DNA from 2 places in the Paenibacillus sp. FSL H7-0940 genome. Region 1 is predicted to be linked to the other one. Evidence: a T-box and tRNA genes for the amino acid it is inferred to sense, from the RefSeq annotation. Region 1 holds a T-box; the other holds one or more tRNA genes.
The links. A T-box is a leader RNA that pairs with one kind of tRNA and senses whether it is charged. The one in region 1 lies ahead of tyrS (tyrosine--tRNA ligase), so its partner is inferred to be a tRNA-Tyr.
Positions count from the first base shown of each region.

Region 1 (8,361 bases):
CTCTAAAGGGTTGGAGTAATGCCATCTGCTGACCGTGAAATACTATTAAAGCAAAGGCGCGTAGGACAAGCTGCATCATATGCAAGTGGCCGTGCTCGTCGTATTGGATAACAGGAGGCAATGGACATGAACAACATTCAAGAGATTTTGACTTACAACAAATCATTTGTCGAGACTAAAGAATACGAAAAGTATACGGCTGGCAAGTTTCCAACCAAAAAGATGGTTATCATCACTTGTATGGATACACGTTTGGTGGAATTGCTGCCCAAGGCTATGAACTTGAAAAACGGCGATGTGAAAATCATTAAAAACGCAGGTGCAATTATCTCTCAGCCTTTCGGGAGTGTAATGCGTAGTGTACTTGTCGCCATCTATGAACTGGGTGCAGATGAAGTCCTGGTAGTGGGGCATACGGAATGTGGTATGGCTTCCCTTCACGCTGAGACCATGATTGGACATATGGTTGAGCGTGGCGTATCGGAAGAAGTCATGACTACTCTGGAGAACTCTGGCATCCGTTTGCAAAAATGGTTGCGCGGGTTTGACAGCGTCGAAGAAGGGGTAAAACATACTGTGGAAGTGATCAAGAAGCATCCTTTACTTCCTCCCAATGTACCCGTCCACGGCATGGTTATCGATTCTGCCACAGGTGAGCTTGATCTTGTCGCTGAGGGGTATGGACAACAGGCATCTCTCTAAATGGTTTGGAGTGCGGACCTTATGGTTCGCACTTTTTTTGTCTAAATTAAGGCAGTTGTTCTGTCAGGTTGTCAAACCATACAGTTTCAGTGTACACTTTTTATGAAAGCGGTCAAAGAAAGTAAAAACGATTGTTCTCTCTGACCTAGCCCTAATATTAAGGAGACATGTGCATGAACATACTTTCCTACGGATTACTCGGGCTGCTTACCCGCGAGGAGTCATCGGGCTATGATCTGATGCTGAAAATCCAGCCTCATTGGCAGGCGAAACACAGCCAGATCTATCCACTCCTGTCCAAGATGGAAAACGATGAGTTATTGGCCTCCCGCTGGGTACAACAGTCTGACAAACCGGACAAGAAAATGTACGCAGTTACGGAAAAAGGCATTGAAAAGCTCTTGGAATGGATGATTACTCCTGTTACCGCACCGGTTACACGCGATGAATTTAATTTGCGTATTTTGTGTGTTGGCATAGCGGAAGACGGAAGCATGAGACGCATTCTTAACGAGCGTAAAAGCTGGTTTATGGAACGCATACGTTATTTCGAGGATCTGAAGTCACGTATACCTCAGGATAATCTTCGTGTAGGCAACCGAGATTTTGGAAGCTACATCCTGGTACAAAAAGGGTTAATGCACGCACAAACAGGCCTGGAATGGTGTCATTGGGTTACCCAATTGCTTGATGGCCAAGCTGCAATTCAAGACCCAAGTCCAAGCGTTTCAGAAATTTAATAAAATTTGAAACGTTCCTGCAAGTTGACCGTATTACATGAGTAAGGCCCATTTTTGGGCGATTCAAACAAATTAATCGGGGGGTTACGATCTTTACAATGAAGAAAAAATTCGGAGTTAAACATCTAATGATGGTATTTATGGCCTTTACATTATTGTTCGCAACAGTGGGAGTAACGAATCCGGATTCTGCGGATGCAAGACGTGGTGGCGGATTCAAATCCGGTACGAAAAGTTATAGCAATACACCTAAGAAATCCGACAGCAATGTAAGCAAATCGAATACGAATAACAACTCCAGCAATGGAGCAGCTACAACGAACCGTGGCGGATTCTTCGGCGGTGGCGGCGGATTCATGAAAGGCATGATGCTTGGTGGTCTTGCTGGTATGATGTTTGGCGGATTGTTCGGTGGCATGGGCGCTCTGGGTAACATCCTTGGATTGCTCGTGAACGTTGCAGCAATTATGTTGATTGTTATGCTGGCTATGGCACTCTTCAGAGCCATCTCCAATCGTCGCAAACCTGCAGCGGATGGTCGTTATGACCGTCGCAATGATCGTGATGATGACCGTAACAGAAACGGACGGTACTAATCTCTATGGTTCTGAGCATGGATGAAATTGTGAATGCAATCTGTATTCATATGGCAGAACGTAAGGGTGTACGTCCAACCGATGTGAATGTAGAACTGAGTTGGGAAGAAGATACAGGTTATTCCGCTGAAGTTTGGATTCAAGGCCGTAGTCAATATCTGGTGGAGTCCAATATGATTGAAGCGATTCTTCGTTACCTGCACAGTGAATACAACATCCGGGCGTACCGTGAGAATGTACGACTTGATCTGGATGAAGAAATCACAGCGATCGTTAATCAATAAGATAGGTCACTCACTGGCCTGATATACGAAAGACCGCCTCCCCTCTGTCCTGACAGAGATGGAAGGCGGTCTTTTTGTTTCTGTATTTGTAGCTTTATTTGTGTGTCTATTATAGTCTCTATACGTCTCTGTGTTACGTTCTAATTCTTGGAAACTAGGATTGTAGTTTAACCAGGCTGTAGTTCTTCTTACCTTTACGGATAATGATGAATTTACTCCCAATGGCATGCTCTGCCGACACTGTGAATTCAAGGTCCGTGATTTTCTCACCGTTCATGGAGATAGCGCCTTTAGTGACATCCTCACGGGCCTGGCGTTTGGATGGCTCCAACCCCAGATCTACGAGCCAGTCGACGATATTTTTCGCTTCGCCGTCCGTTTCGAATGTTGGCATTTCCTTGAAACCCTGCTCGATTTCATCTGCTGTCAGGGAACGGATATCACCACTGAACAGCGCCGCTGTAATACGTTTAGCCTGTTCTAGCATTTCTTCGCCGTGAACGAATTTTGTCATTTCTTCCGCGAGTGCTTTCTGTGCTTCACGTCTGTGCGGCTCTGTCTCTACCTTTTCAGCCAAAGCTTCAATTTCTTCTTTGCTCAGGAAGGTAAAGTATTTCAAGTATTTGATCACATCACGGTCATCTGTATTCGCCCAGAACTGGTAGAACTCAAATGGTGTTGTTTTGTTCGGGTCAAGCCAGATTGCGCCGCCAGCTGTTTTACCGAATTTCGTACCGTCGGATTTGAGCATGAGCGGAATAGTCAGACCGTACGCCTTCGCTTCAGATCCTTCTTTTTTGCGAATCAGATCAAGACCACTCGTGATATTCCCCCATTGATCGGAACCGCCGATTTGAAGCTGTACATCTTCGTTCTGGAACAGGTGCAGGTAGTCGAGTGATTGAAGGATTTGGTAGGAAAACTCGGTGAACGAGATTCCGCCTTCCAGTCTGCTCGCAACTACATCCTTAGCCAGCATTGTGTTGAGGTTAAAGTTTTTGCCGTAGTCACGCAAGAATTCAATCACATTGATTTTGTGTGTCCAATCGTAGTTGTTCACCATGCGAACCTGATTATCACCGTCTGTTACAAACAACTTCTTCATCTGTGCTGTCAGTGCATCCACATTCTCCTGCACTTGCTCCATCGTCTGCAAAGAACGTTCTGCCTGCCGACCACTTGGATCACCAATCGTACCTGTAGCTCCACCAATCAAAATAACCGGACGGTGTCCTGCCAGTTGAAAACGTTTCAGCATCATGAATGGAATGAGATGTCCGATATGCATGCTATCCCCCGTAGGGTCAACGCCGCAGTACAGTGAGATTGATTTGGTTTCAGTCAACTCACGCAGTCCCTCTGCATCTGTCTGCTGGTTAATGGCGTCACGCCACTGTAGTTCATCAATAATATTCATGTGTATAACCCCTTTTCTATCCTCAAGATTCAGTGATGATCTACGTTAAATTACGAAATTACACGCTGGAACGGCTTTTTTGGACACAAAAAAATCGCCTCCTTGTCTTCATTAGACACAGGGACGATTATTATAACCGTGGTACCACCCAAATTGCATGGACAACACGTGAACTTAACACGTTATCCATACCACTTTTGGCAATATATCGTTTGCCCATCCGCTTGGCATTACCCAAGTACTCCAGAGTGTAATTCGCAGCCCTTGTATGTATCAGGTTCCATCAACCCCTGACTTTCTGTAACAGGGACAAAGCCGCTACTGCGCTCTATCAACGTGATTCATGTATTCAATTTATAGCAAGTATAGCCGAACGTTTCAGTCATTGCAAGACCAAGTATTAATCTTCGAACAGAACAACGGATGCATAGTTGAAACCAGATTATATAATCACCATGTTCAATTTTCCGTGATAATAACGATAGGCTTTCTCCGCGATCTGATCCTCATTGTTCCAAAACTTCTGATCCAGCGCATCTAACTGCTGCTCTTGTTCCTTTGTCAGGAATTTAGGAATATCCCACAGTTCAGTAAGCCTTTCATCCTCTTTCAGATGCTCAATGCAGCCGTATGCTGACGTTATAATCTCCACGACTTGAGTCGCACCAATGATATGTAATGCCCGCAACGCGTAACGGTATACCTCTTCCCCCCAGTTGCAGAAAAACTGTATAAAACCGCCATTAAAGACATCCGCCTCTAACAGCCATAAAGCAGCAATGTCCTGCTCGTTCGAAGTCAACGATGCCCAGCCCTGTTCAGATTCATTCTTTTTTTCGACAAATAACACAGCATAGTCATACCATACATCATTAATATCTTGCTCGCTCACGTAACACACCTCACTTTTCTTTATGCCATGCCCTCTAACTCCTGACGTTTACCCGTCTGATGCCAATGTAAATACGGATTACCGATCTGCTGGAAGGCTTCCAGAACACCCTTGTTCAGGTCTTTCATCACTTCATTTGTATAGTTCAAATGCATTTCTTTATTATCCACGCCATGTCTTTCCAACAACCCTACATGCGTCGCGGTGAAAATAATATCTTCCAGCAACCAATAGATGACTTCATCCGGCTGTTTCACCCGTTTCTCCAACGAGACGAGACCACGTTCGTAAATTCGAACGATATACGCATCTTCTCTACTCTCTACATAGGGCACCCCATCCCATTTAAAGGTCTCAAACAAGCGGTTAACATAGTTCTGCATCTGTTCCCTAGGGAAAGATGTACGCTCTAAAAGCTGTAAAAGGATGTCTGCCAATTGTTCTTTGCTTAACATGTTGGACATGAATGCACCTGCCTCTGCAAAAGTAAAACTCTACTTCTCTGATTATTGCATGATAATCTAAAAATTCAATAAAAACGTTGAATTCTAACGTTCATGACAGAATAAAAAAATGAAAAAGCTGCCCAAGGCAGCCTCTTCATATTTATTCCTACTGTTCAATCAGGTCCCACAAAAAGTCTGATACGAAGTATTACATTGTGCAGGTAGTTCGGCATATTCAGCCTGTTCAGGTGAGTGTGCAAACGGATCTGAAAGAACTGCCAAAAGCTTCTCCATCACGCTAAGATCTCCATGATTCTCTGCTCGCTCAAGCGCTTCTTCAACCCGATGATTGCGAGGAATGACAGCTGGATTGTTTGTTCGCATCAACTGCCCAGAGACTTCCTTCTCCCCTTGCTGTCTATCCAATCTTGCTTGCCAACGTTCATACCATTCAGCAAATTCTGTCGTGCCAAACAAAGCTGTGCCTTCCAATGTATCAAAGGTCAAAGCCAGGAACGTATTGGTGTAATCTGCACTACGCTTCTCCATAAGTTCAAGAAGATCCTTAATCAACGCTTCATCTTCGGCCTCTTCATCCAACAAGCCCAGTTTGGCACGCATTCCCTTGAGCCAATCATGATGGTACAATTCAGAAAATTGTGCGATAGCATCCTGAGCGAGTTGCACGGCCTGTTCTTCATCTTCATGCAACAACGGCAGAAGCGTCTCGGCAAAGCGAGCCAAATTCCACCCGGCAATATACGGTTGATTACCATAAGCATAGCGACCTTGTCTGTCAATGGAGCTGAATACGGTTGAAGGATTGTAAGCATCCATAAAGGCACACGGACCATAATCGATGGTCTCACCACTGATTGCCATGTTATCCGTGTTCATCACGCCATGAATGAAACCAACACGCTGCCATTGGGCAATGAGTGCCGCCTGCCGTTTAATAACTTCCTGAAGGAGCAAAAGATAACGATTCTCAGCTTGAGCAACCTCAGGGAAATGTCGATTCAACGTGTAATCAGCCAACGCCCGAAGATCTTCAATAGACCCCCATCTTGCTGCGTACTGAAAGGTTGCTACCCGGATATGACTGGAAGCCACACGCGTTAAAATGGCACCTGGCCGCTCTGTTTCGCGGATAATGTTTTCTCCTGTTGATACCACAGCCAGACTGCGTGTTGTTGGGATACCCAGTGCATACATCGCTTCACTAATAATATACTCTCGCAACATGGGCCCTACAGCAGCACGTCCATCTCCTCCACGAGAGTACGGTGTTCTCCCTGAACCTTTCAGCTGGATATCCACTCGCTCGCCCTGTGGCGTAATCTGTTCACCCAGCAGCAAAGCACGCCCATCTCCAAGCATGTTAAAATTGCCGAATTGATGCCCTGCGTAGGCTTGAGCTAAAGGCTCGGCCCCTTCCGGAATCAGGTTACCTGCAAAAATTTCCGCTCCTTCCTCACTGTCAAGAGACTCCACATCCAGACCCAAGCTGGATGCAAGCAGTCTATTGAAAATAATCAGCTTTGGTGATTCAACAGGCACTGCGCCCTGACTTGTAAAAAAGGGTTGCGGCAACTGCGCATAACTATTCTCCAAGTTCCAACCTTTGTTCAACGTTTCTTGTTGCATGGTGATCACAACTCCTTTTCTGCACCAGGGATATCCCTTGGTTATATTGTAGCCTTGTGAACCAATGCTCATTTATGTAGTCGCATGGAAATTCAATTCAAGAGGTTGTTGACTTAAACGAACATATTAAATGTTCTTGATGAAACTTTAGCATATTTGCATGTCTTTTGCATTCCTCATGAATCGTAAGCACCAAAAAATCCAAGAGGTTTCTTTGCCAAGTGGGGTCATTCCCTTTCACTCCACTTCCCAGAAAACCGTCTTGGATCTATTCCGCTTACTTACTACTAGATGACACGTCTGTTATTACAAGGATTACGTGTGTGCTTCTTGAGCCTGTACAGGCTGTACTGGCAAGCTCTCTTTTTTCAGAGCAAGGTTAAAGAAGACATTAAGCAGGATCGCTGACAGGCTTCCCGTAATGATACCATCGCTAACAATAATCCGAATACTTTGAGGAAGCTGGGCAAACAGATCGGGTACAGCAGTAACACCGAGCCCAAGTGAAACGGAGCAAGCCACGATCAATAGATTGGATTGTTTGCCAAAGTCGACGTTTTGCAGCATTTTGATCCCGGATGAGACGACCATTCCAAACAGGACAACAGTTGCTCCTCCGAGGACAGCACTTGGAATAATGGTTGCAAAAGTAGCTACCTTCGGAATAAGTCCGAGAAAGACCAGTATACCTCCGGCTGCAACAACAACATTGGTCGTTTTCACTTTGGAGAGCTGAACCAAACCGACATTCTGAGCAAATGTATTATATGGAAAAGCATTAAAGATGCCACCCAGAACAAACGCGAGACCTTCTGCGCGATATCCCCGTGCCAGATCTTTTTCGTTGATCGGTTGATCACAGATTTTGCTCAAAGCCATAAATACACCTGTTGATTCGATGATAACCACCGTACCTACAATAATCATTGTAATAATGGGGCCGATTTCAAAGGTAGGCCATCCAAAGTAAAAGGGTTGAGGTAAATGGAACCAGGAGGCTTCCTGTACAGAGGCAAAATTCACTTTTCCCATGATGGCTGCGATGAGGGTGCCCACGATAATACCAAGGAGAACAGCCAGGGATTTAACAAACCCGCGAGCATATCGATTCAGGATTAGAATGAACAGTAATACACCAAATGAAAGCGCCAAATTGTCCAAACTTCCGAAATTCTCACTGTTTGCTCCACCCGCCATGTTTTTAATTCCCGTTGGAATCAGCGCAAGACCGATGATGGTTACCACTGTACCGATCACAACTGGTGGAAACAATTTGACAATTTTGCTGAAAAATACGGCAAAGATGACGATAAATAACCCGGCTGCGATGATCGACCCATAAATGGCGGGAATTCCGTACTGCGATCCAATTGCAATCATCGGTGTCACCGCTACAAAAGAACTTCCGAGCACCGCTGGCAAACCAATACCCAAATACTTCCCTTTCCGAGCCTGAAGCCATGTTGCAACCCCACACGTTAACAGGTCAATGGATACCAGATATGCCAACTGCTCTGCAGTCAGATTTAGTGCTCTGCCCACAAGCAAAGGCACCAGAATTGCTCCCGCATACATCGCGAGTACGTGCTGAATCCCCAGTGAAAAAACTCTCATCTTTTTGGTTTCTTTCATCCCAC
Region 1 covers NZ_CP150280.1:1,554,304-1,562,664, reverse strand. Annotated here, with positions in the region: gene MHB71_RS06960 (carbonic anhydrase) at 127-702, shown strand; gene MHB71_RS06955 (PadR family transcriptional regulator) at 876-1,442, shown strand; gene MHB71_RS06950 (hypothetical protein) at 1,541-2,038, shown strand; gene MHB71_RS06945 (YxcD family protein) at 2,044-2,322, shown strand; gene tyrS (tyrosine--tRNA ligase) at 2,477-3,739, opposite strand; T-box leader at 3,856-4,083, opposite strand; gene MHB71_RS06935 (DUF4375 domain-containing protein) at 4,182-4,631, opposite strand; gene MHB71_RS06930 (Imm63 family immunity protein) at 4,652-5,095, opposite strand; gene MHB71_RS06925 (YdiU family protein) at 5,255-6,724, opposite strand; gene MHB71_RS06920 (nucleobase:cation symporter-2 family protein) at 7,040-8,356, opposite strand.

Region 2 (8,361 bases), 3.1 Mb from region 1:
GGTTCAGCGTGCGGCTTCGGATTCGTTACATCGGTCACTGTTACAATCGTCTTCATATACTTCAATAGGTCAAAACGCTCCAACACCTTTAATGTAGATGGACGAATCTTGGTTGTGACCACACCCATAACAATGCCAGCCTGATGCAGCGCCTCTACTACCTCAATAACATGTGGAAATGGTCTAACCATCGCTTCATGATGGATATCATTATAAGCACGGTAACCTTTCACGTACTCGGAGACTTCCTCCTGGCCAGAGAAAGTGCGCATTTGCTGCTCCAGTGTGCCACCCATATGTGGAATGATCTGTTCCCGAGTCCATGGAGCTGAATGCTTCCACCCCCCCATGACATGCTGGAATGAGCTGATAATCAACTCATTGGTGTCAATAATCGTTCCATCCAGATCAAACAATACCGTGTCAATCATGTTGCATTACTCCTTTTTATCATCAACTTGCTTGGATTCATCTTTGGCTGGAGGTGTTACCTTATTCTCTTTGCCAGCAACTGTTTCCGTATGCTCCATATCATCTGAGGTAACTTTGGACGATACAATCGGATCACTATAACGAACATCTGCTTTACCTGTCACTCTTCTCACCACAATGAATACAACAGCAACAATAATAATGCCAATCGCGAGTAGTTGCGAGATTCTTACGTTACCGTAAGCAGGATCAAGATATCCTTGTTCAAAGCCCATTGCAGTCATTGGAGACCATAGCCCGTTCACTAATGAAGCGCCCCATTGCGGAGCCTGGAAGCCAAGACTATCCGTACGTAGAGCTTCAATGAAGAAACGACCGATAGAGTACCAGATGAAATAAGACATGAACAGTTCGCCTGAACGCAGAAACTTCTGACGACGCAGAACCAAGAGTAAGACCAGACCAACGAGACTCCACATCGATTCATACAAAAACGCAGGATGGTGGAATACGCCTTCTACGTTCATTTGATTCACAATAAAGTCCGGCAGATGAAGCTTGTCTCTCAAAAATGATTCTTCTACAGGACCGCCGTAGGCTTCCTGATTCACAAAGTTCCCCCAGCGTCCGATCAACTGTCCAACGAGCAGTCCAGGCGCACAGATATCGGCCATACGCCAGAAGTTATATCCTTTACGACGGAAGAAAATAACTGCACAGATAATAGCACCAATAAGGGCACCATAGATGGCTATACCGCCATTCCATATTTTAAAGACATCCCAGAAATTATCTTTATAATCTTCCCATTTAAATGCGACGTAGTAGATGCGGGCACCAATGATGGCAGAAGGCACGCCCAGCAAGACCATGTCCATGAACACTTCCTGTGGAATATTGTATCGTTTGCCCTCCCGGATCACGAGCAGGAGTCCTATAAGTGCCGCGGCACCAAGAATAAGCCCGTACCAGTGAACCTTTAACGCTCCAATAGAGAACGCAATCGGGTTCAACAGTAATAATGTATCCATTCATTCACACTCCTATTTATTCAATCAATCGCACGCATGACGAATGGTTGGCATACACTGCGCCTTAAGAGAAGCAGTACATGTCAACCATTTATCTTCATTTCCTTGTATAAAATGTTTCTTAATCCATGTCTTCCATATCTTCCGAGATGGTTGCTGTCAGCTTATTCGTGAATTGCAGTGCAGCATTCAGACCCATCTGTTTCAGGCGATAGTTCATACCTGCCACTTCAATAATAACCGCCAAGTTCCGTCCCGGACGAACAGGAATCGTAACGAGAGGTACATCCGTATCAATGATACGTGTAGTCTCTTCATCCAGACCCAGACGATCATATTGTTTATCCTGCTGCCATGCTTCCAGACGTACAACCAAAGTAATCCGTTTGTTATTCCGAACCGCACCAGCCCCGAATAATGTCATGACGTTGATAATACCGACACCTCGAATCTCGAGCAAGTGGCGGATCAATTCAGGTGCAGTACCGTGCAACTGAAAATCTGACGTTTGGCGGATCTCTACCGCATCATCGGCAATCAGTCGGTGTCCACGTTTCACCAGTTCAAGCGCTGTTTCACTCTTACCAATACCGCTGCTACCTGTAATCAGCATACCTACGCCATAGACATCACAAAGTACACCGTGAATGGTTGCTGTTGGTGCCAATTTCTTTTCCAGGAATCCCGTGATCCGGCTGGATAGAATCGTAGTAGCCATGTTGCTGCGAAGTACAGCCAGATTCTGCTCTTCACTGATATCAATCAGCTCTTGCGGAACTTCCAGTCCACGCGTGACAACGATACAAGGCGTCTCTTCCGTACAAAGACGTTGCATACGATCGCGCCGCTCTTGCTCAGGTAACATTGCAAAGAAAGCTAATTCCGTTCTTCCAAGCAGCTGTACCCGTTCTTGTGGATGGTATTCAAAATAACCGGCCATTTCCAGACCAGGACGGTTCAGGTCATCTACCGTAATGACTCTTTTCAATCCGTGAGATCCAGAAACAACCTCCAACTGAAATTGCTGCACCAGTTCAGATACTTTCACTTTTTTCGCCATTTGTCTCTTCCTTTCAGCATTAGCTGTCCCTCTATGTACATCAGATCGTGTATCAGTTATTTCCATTATTAGCGCATTCACAACATGGGGTACAGAATGCATACCCTTCCAACAGTCGATTCTCTCAAATATATGAAGACAGACCTTCAAATAATCTTAAATGAATTCCGGGATGAATGCAATCGCAGCCTCCGACAACCATTAGTAAGAAAAGTCTTCTGATCGAAGCACCTTCTAGGATACTACACTCGTAGTTTAAGGGGTGTTTTTCTTACGATTATTAATCCTTCAACTCTGCCGAAACTTATAAATTCATTAATCTTAAAAAAGCCCCTTCCAGCAATAACGGAAGGGGCTCTCATTACAATGTATAATTGCGTTAACTGTCAGGTTCCATCGTCACCGAGGAATCCCAGTATTATTTGTCTTGAAGAAGTACGTTCACTTCAGTCTCTTTGTCAAAGATATGAACTTTGTTCATGTCGATGGCCATTTTAACTGTAGAACCATCACGAGTGTTAGAACGTCCGTCTACACGTGCGATCGTTGTATCATTACCAACACCGCTCAAGTAGAGGAGCATTTCGTGACCCAGGTTCTCTGTAACATCTACGTGTGTAGAGAATACAGAGTTCGGGGATGCTTCCAGGAATACTGGCTCTTCGTGAATGTCTTCTGGACGAACACCCAGAATCACTTCTTTACCAATGTATCCTCTAGATTTCAACACTTGTGCTTTACCTTGCGGGATTTCAACATCCACACCAGGAGCTATGAAATGCATGCTAGTACCTTGCTCAGCGAGTTTACCCGAGATAAAGTTCATTGTCGGGGAACCGATGAAACCAGCTACGAACAGGTTAGCCGGCAGGTTATACAACTCTTCCGGAGAAGCTGCTTGTTGGATGATACCATCCTTCATAACAACGATCCGATCACCCATCGTCATAGCTTCGATCTGGTCATGCGTTACGTAGATAACAGTTGTTTCCAAACGTTTCGCAAGTTTAGTGATCTCAGCACGCATTTGACCACGCAGTTTGGCATCCAAGTTGGAGAGAGGCTCATCCATCAAGAACACTTGTGGATCACGGACAATCGCACGTCCCAAAGCGACACGTTGACGTTGACCACCGGACAATGCCTTAGGTTTACGCTCAAGCAAATGTTCGATATCCAGGATTTTAGCTGCTTCACGTACACGTTTGTCGATCTCATCTTTTTTAACCTTACGCAATTTCAAACCAAACGCCATGTTTTGATATACGCTCATATGCGGATACAAGGCATAGGATTGGAATACCATCGCGATATCGCGGTCTTTAGGTGCAACATCATTAACGACACGGTCACCGATATAGAGTTTACCTTCAGAAATTTCCTCAAGGCCTGCGATCATACGAAGTGTTGTTGATTTACCACAACCGGACGGACCTACCAGTACCAGAAATTCTTTATCTTTAATGTCCAGGTTAATGTCAACTACAGTTGCTTTATCAGAACCCGGGTATTTTTTGAAAATATGCTCTAAACGTACTCCAGCCATGATTGTTGCCTCCTCAGAGATCATTTTGTAATCGAATACAATTTGTATTTTTATAATACCCTATCTACGTGAGGTTTGACTATTCGCAAACTGCACAAAAATATCAATGCTTTTTCGTCACTTTGTACATTAGTAGTAAAAACTGCACTAGAACAGCACTTTCGAAGTGCCTCACATCGTAACCAATCTCCTGTTTTATCTTGTCCAGACGATAAACCAACGTATTACGATGAATGAAAAGTCGTTTCGCTGTCTCGCTGACATTACAGTCCAGGCTAAAAAAGGTCTCCAGCGTAGCAAGTGTCTCACTGTCATTGAAGATTACCGTGTCTTTACCAGTTTCCTTTATAAAACGTATACGTTGATCATCTGGAATGCTCGCTACCAACCTCTCCAGGTGAAGATCCCATGAGAGATGAATATGCTGCGTAACATGGAATGCTCTCCCTAAGTGAACACTTTCTTTAAGAAGAACTGTGACCGATACAAGTTGTTGCGCAGGAATGCATGGCAGAGATGCAGACAGATGGAACACCCCAGCCCACTCACTGGCAACCAATTCATGTAACCCCAGACAAAAAGCGTTCAGTGAATCCTTTTTGGCTTCCGTTGTATCTTCCTCGGCTTCTTCTGTAACAATTTCTTTATCACCCATGAAAATCCACTCTTGCTCCCCCAAAGGAATCAAGACTATCTCCTCGCCAAAGTAACTCTCAAGCAACTTGTTGAGTTCCTTGGATCGTAAACGATGTGCATCCGGTGTATCCCCTTGCAGCAAGAAGAGAATCTTCTCAGCATTTAATCCTGCGGGCACCACAAAGCGATCAGGAACCACTTCAGATTCCTGCTTGGTTGGTTCTTCGATCTGCTCTTTAAGCCAGAGACCCAATTCAGTCAAATACTGCTCCCTATCATTCTCATATACAACAGGTTGTACCTCATCGGGTAGAGCCGTGTTAGTACGGATCAAAAGCTCAATCAATTGTCGTGTCTCCACGGTAATAGATTTTGCAGGGCATCCCCAACACACGACAGTCTCTTCTTGCTCATTCATCCGAACCTTAAAAAATATACGCTTTCCCGTATTCAAACTGATCACATCGGATGAAATTGGAGATGCAGATTGATCAGATAACTCCTGATGCTCACCCTCATCACCAAAGATCTCTGAATTTTCATGTCGACCAACCAGATTCGCAACGGATTGCATCCATTCTTCTATTGTAATTTCATATTCGTCCAAATTTGTGCCTATAATGACTTCAATTTGCTGTTTTAGATCAGGTATGAGCTTCATATAATGAACGTCACCACTCTGCATGTTTTCTATTAGTTTATCATATCTTGCCCAGCATTAATAAATATCCATATTGAGCTAAAATTACATAACAAAAAAAGAGCAACTAATCAAATTAATGATTAATCACTCTTTTCTTAAAGATGAGTCATGAAGGGCTCGAACCTTCGACACCCTGATTAAAAGTCAGGTGCTCTACCAACTGAGCTAATGACTCATAAAACTGGTGGAGGATGATGGATTCGAACCACCGAACCCGTACGGGAGCAGATTTACAGTCTGATGCGTTTGGCCACTTCGCTAATCCTCCAGGGATTAAAGGTGGCTCGGGACGGAATCGAACCGCCGACACGAGGATTTTCAGTCCTCTGCTCTACCGACTGAGCTACCGAGCCATATTTAATTTTTAGGATTAATGGCGGAACCGACGGGATTCGAACCCGCGATCTCCTGCGTGACAGGCAGGCATGTTAGGCCAACTACACCACGGTTCCAGGCATTAATGGTGCCGGCGAGAGGACTTGAACCCCCAACCTACTGATTACAAGTCAGTTGCTCTACCAGTTGAGCTACACCGGCGTATATGGTGGAGGCTGAGGGGATCGAACCCCCGACCCTCTGCTTGTAAGGCAGATGCTCTCCCAGCTGAGCTAAGCCTCCTGGGTAATATGGTAGCGGCGGAGGGGATCGAACCCCCGACCTTACGGGTATGAACCGTACGCTCTAGCCAGCTGAGCTACACCGCCATATTAATTGTGTCTTGATTGCTTGTCCATCTTTAGGTAAAGATGGCGGAGAGAGAGGGATTCGAACCCTCGCACCGCTTACGCAGTCTAACCCCTTAGCAGAGGGTCCCCTTATAGCCACTTGGGTATCTCTCCAACTAACAATCATCAACATCATTCAAGGATTGCTCCCTGAAAACTAGATTCGAAACGAAACATGCGATTTAGAACTTGCTATTGGATAAGCCCTCGACCGATTAGTACTGGTCAGCTCCATGCATTGCTGCACTTCCACCCCCAGCCTATCTACCTCGTCGTCTTCAAGGGGTCTTACATACTGGGAAATCTCATCTTGAGGGGGGCTTCACGCTTAGATGCTTTCAGCGTTTATCCCGTCCGTACATAGCTACCCAGCGGTGCTCCTGGCGGAACAACTGGTACACCAGCGGTACGTCCATCCCGGTCCTCTCGTACTAAGGACAGCTCCTCTCAAATTTCCTACGCCCACGACAGATAGGGACCGAACTGTCTCACGACGTTCTGAACCCAGCTCGCGTACCGCTTTAATGGGCGAACAGCCCAACCCTTGGGACCTACTTCAGCCCCAGGATGCGATGAGCCGACATCGAGGTGCCAAACCTCCCCGTCGATGTGGACTCTTGGGGGAGATAAGCCTGTTATCCCCAGGGTAGCTTTTATCCGTTGAGCGATGGCCCTTCCATGCGGTACCACCGGATCACTAAGCCCGACTTTCGTCCCTGCTCGACTTGTAGGTCTCGCAGTCAAGCTCCCTTATGCCTTTGCACTCTTCGAATGATTTCCAACCATTCTGAGGGAACCTTTGGGCGCCTCCGTTACTCTTTAGGAGGCGACCGCCCCAGTCAAACTGCCCACCTGACACTGTCCCCGCACCGGATTACGGTACCAGGTTAGAACCTAGATACGATCAGGGTGGTATCCCAACGTTGCCTCCACGCAAGCTGGCGCTCACGTTTCAAAGGCTCCCACCTATCCTGTACAGATCGTACCCAAATTCAATATCAAGCTGCAGTAAAGCTCCATGGGGTCTTTCCGTCTTGTCGCGGGTAACCTGCATCTTCACAGGTATTAAAATTTCACCGGATCTCTCGTTGAGACAGCGCCCAAGTCGTTACGCCATTCGTGCGGGTCAGAATTTACCTGACAAGGAATTTCGCTACCTTAGGACCGTTATAGTTACGGCCGCCGTTTACTGGGGCTTCGGTTCACAGCTTCGGATTGCTCCTAACCACTCCCCTTAACCTTCCAGCACCGGGCAGGCGTCAGCCCGTATACTTCGCCTTACGGCTTCGCACAGACCTGTGTTTTTGCTAAACAGTCGCTTGGGCCTTTTCACTGCGGCCCCCTCGTGCTATTCACACTACCGGGGCACCCCTTCTCCCGAAGTTACGGGGTCATTTTGCCGAGTTCCTTAACGAGAGTTCTTCCGCGCGCCTTAGAATACTCTTCTCGCCTACCTGTGTCGGTTTGCGGTACGGGCACCATCACCTGGCTAGAGGCTTTTCTTGGCAGTGTGAGATCATGACCTTCGCTACTATAATTTTCGCTCCCCATCACAGCTCAGCCTTACAATGTGCGGATTTGCCTACACATCAGCCTTACTGCTTAGACGGACATCCATCAGTCCGCGTCACTACCCTACTGCGTCCCCCCATTGCTCATAACGGCTTACGGTGGTACAGGAATTTCGACCTGTTGTCCTTCGACTACGCCTTTCGGCCTCGCCTTAGGTCCCGACTTACCCTGAGCGGACGAGCCTTCCTCAGGAACCCTTAGGCTTTCGGCGGATCAGATTCTCACTGATCTTTTCGTTACTCATACCGGCATTCTCACTTGTATAATGTCCAGCGCTCCTTACGGTACACCTTCAACCCTTATACAACGCTCCCCTACCCCTGATGCAAAGCATCAAGCCATAGCTTCGGTGGTGTGTTTAGCCCCGTTACATTTTCGGCGCAGAGTCACTCGACCAGTGAGCTATTACGCACTCTTTCAATGATGGCTGCTTCTAAGCCAACATCCTGGTTGTCTGTGCAACTCCACATCCTTTCCCACTTAACACACACTTGGGGACCTTAGCTGATGGTCTGGGCTGTTTCCCTTTTGACAATGGATCTTAGCACTCACTGTCTGACTCCCGGAAGTAAGTCTATGGCATTCGGAGTTTGACTGAGCTTGGTAACCCTTGCGGGCCCCGCACCCAATCAGTGCTCTACCTCCACGACTCTGTT
Region 2 covers NZ_CP150280.1:5,537,201-5,545,561, forward strand. Annotated here, with positions in the region: gene ppaX (pyrophosphatase PpaX) at 1-431, opposite strand, end outside; gene lgt (prolipoprotein diacylglyceryl transferase) at 438-1,463, opposite strand; gene hprK (HPr(Ser) kinase/phosphatase) at 1,585-2,523, opposite strand; gene ugpC (sn-glycerol-3-phosphate ABC transporter ATP-binding protein UgpC) at 2,942-4,069, opposite strand; gene MHB71_RS24445 (helix-turn-helix domain-containing protein) at 4,173-5,366, opposite strand; tRNA gene MHB71_RS24450 (tRNA-Lys) at 5,511-5,583, opposite strand; tRNA gene MHB71_RS24455 (tRNA-Tyr) at 5,591-5,676, opposite strand; tRNA gene MHB71_RS24460 (tRNA-Phe) at 5,689-5,761, opposite strand; tRNA gene MHB71_RS24465 (tRNA-Asp) at 5,783-5,860, opposite strand; tRNA gene MHB71_RS24470 (tRNA-Thr) at 5,870-5,945, opposite strand; tRNA gene MHB71_RS24475 (tRNA-Val) at 5,951-6,026, opposite strand; tRNA gene MHB71_RS24480 (tRNA-Met) at 6,036-6,112, opposite strand; tRNA gene MHB71_RS24485 (tRNA-Ser) at 6,156-6,247, opposite strand; rRNA gene MHB71_RS24490 (23S ribosomal RNA) at 6,329-8,361, opposite strand, start outside.
Region 2: it encodes a tRNA-Tyr, which carries the amino acid that the T-box ahead of tyrS (tyrosine--tRNA ligase) is inferred to sense. The anticodon was not compared.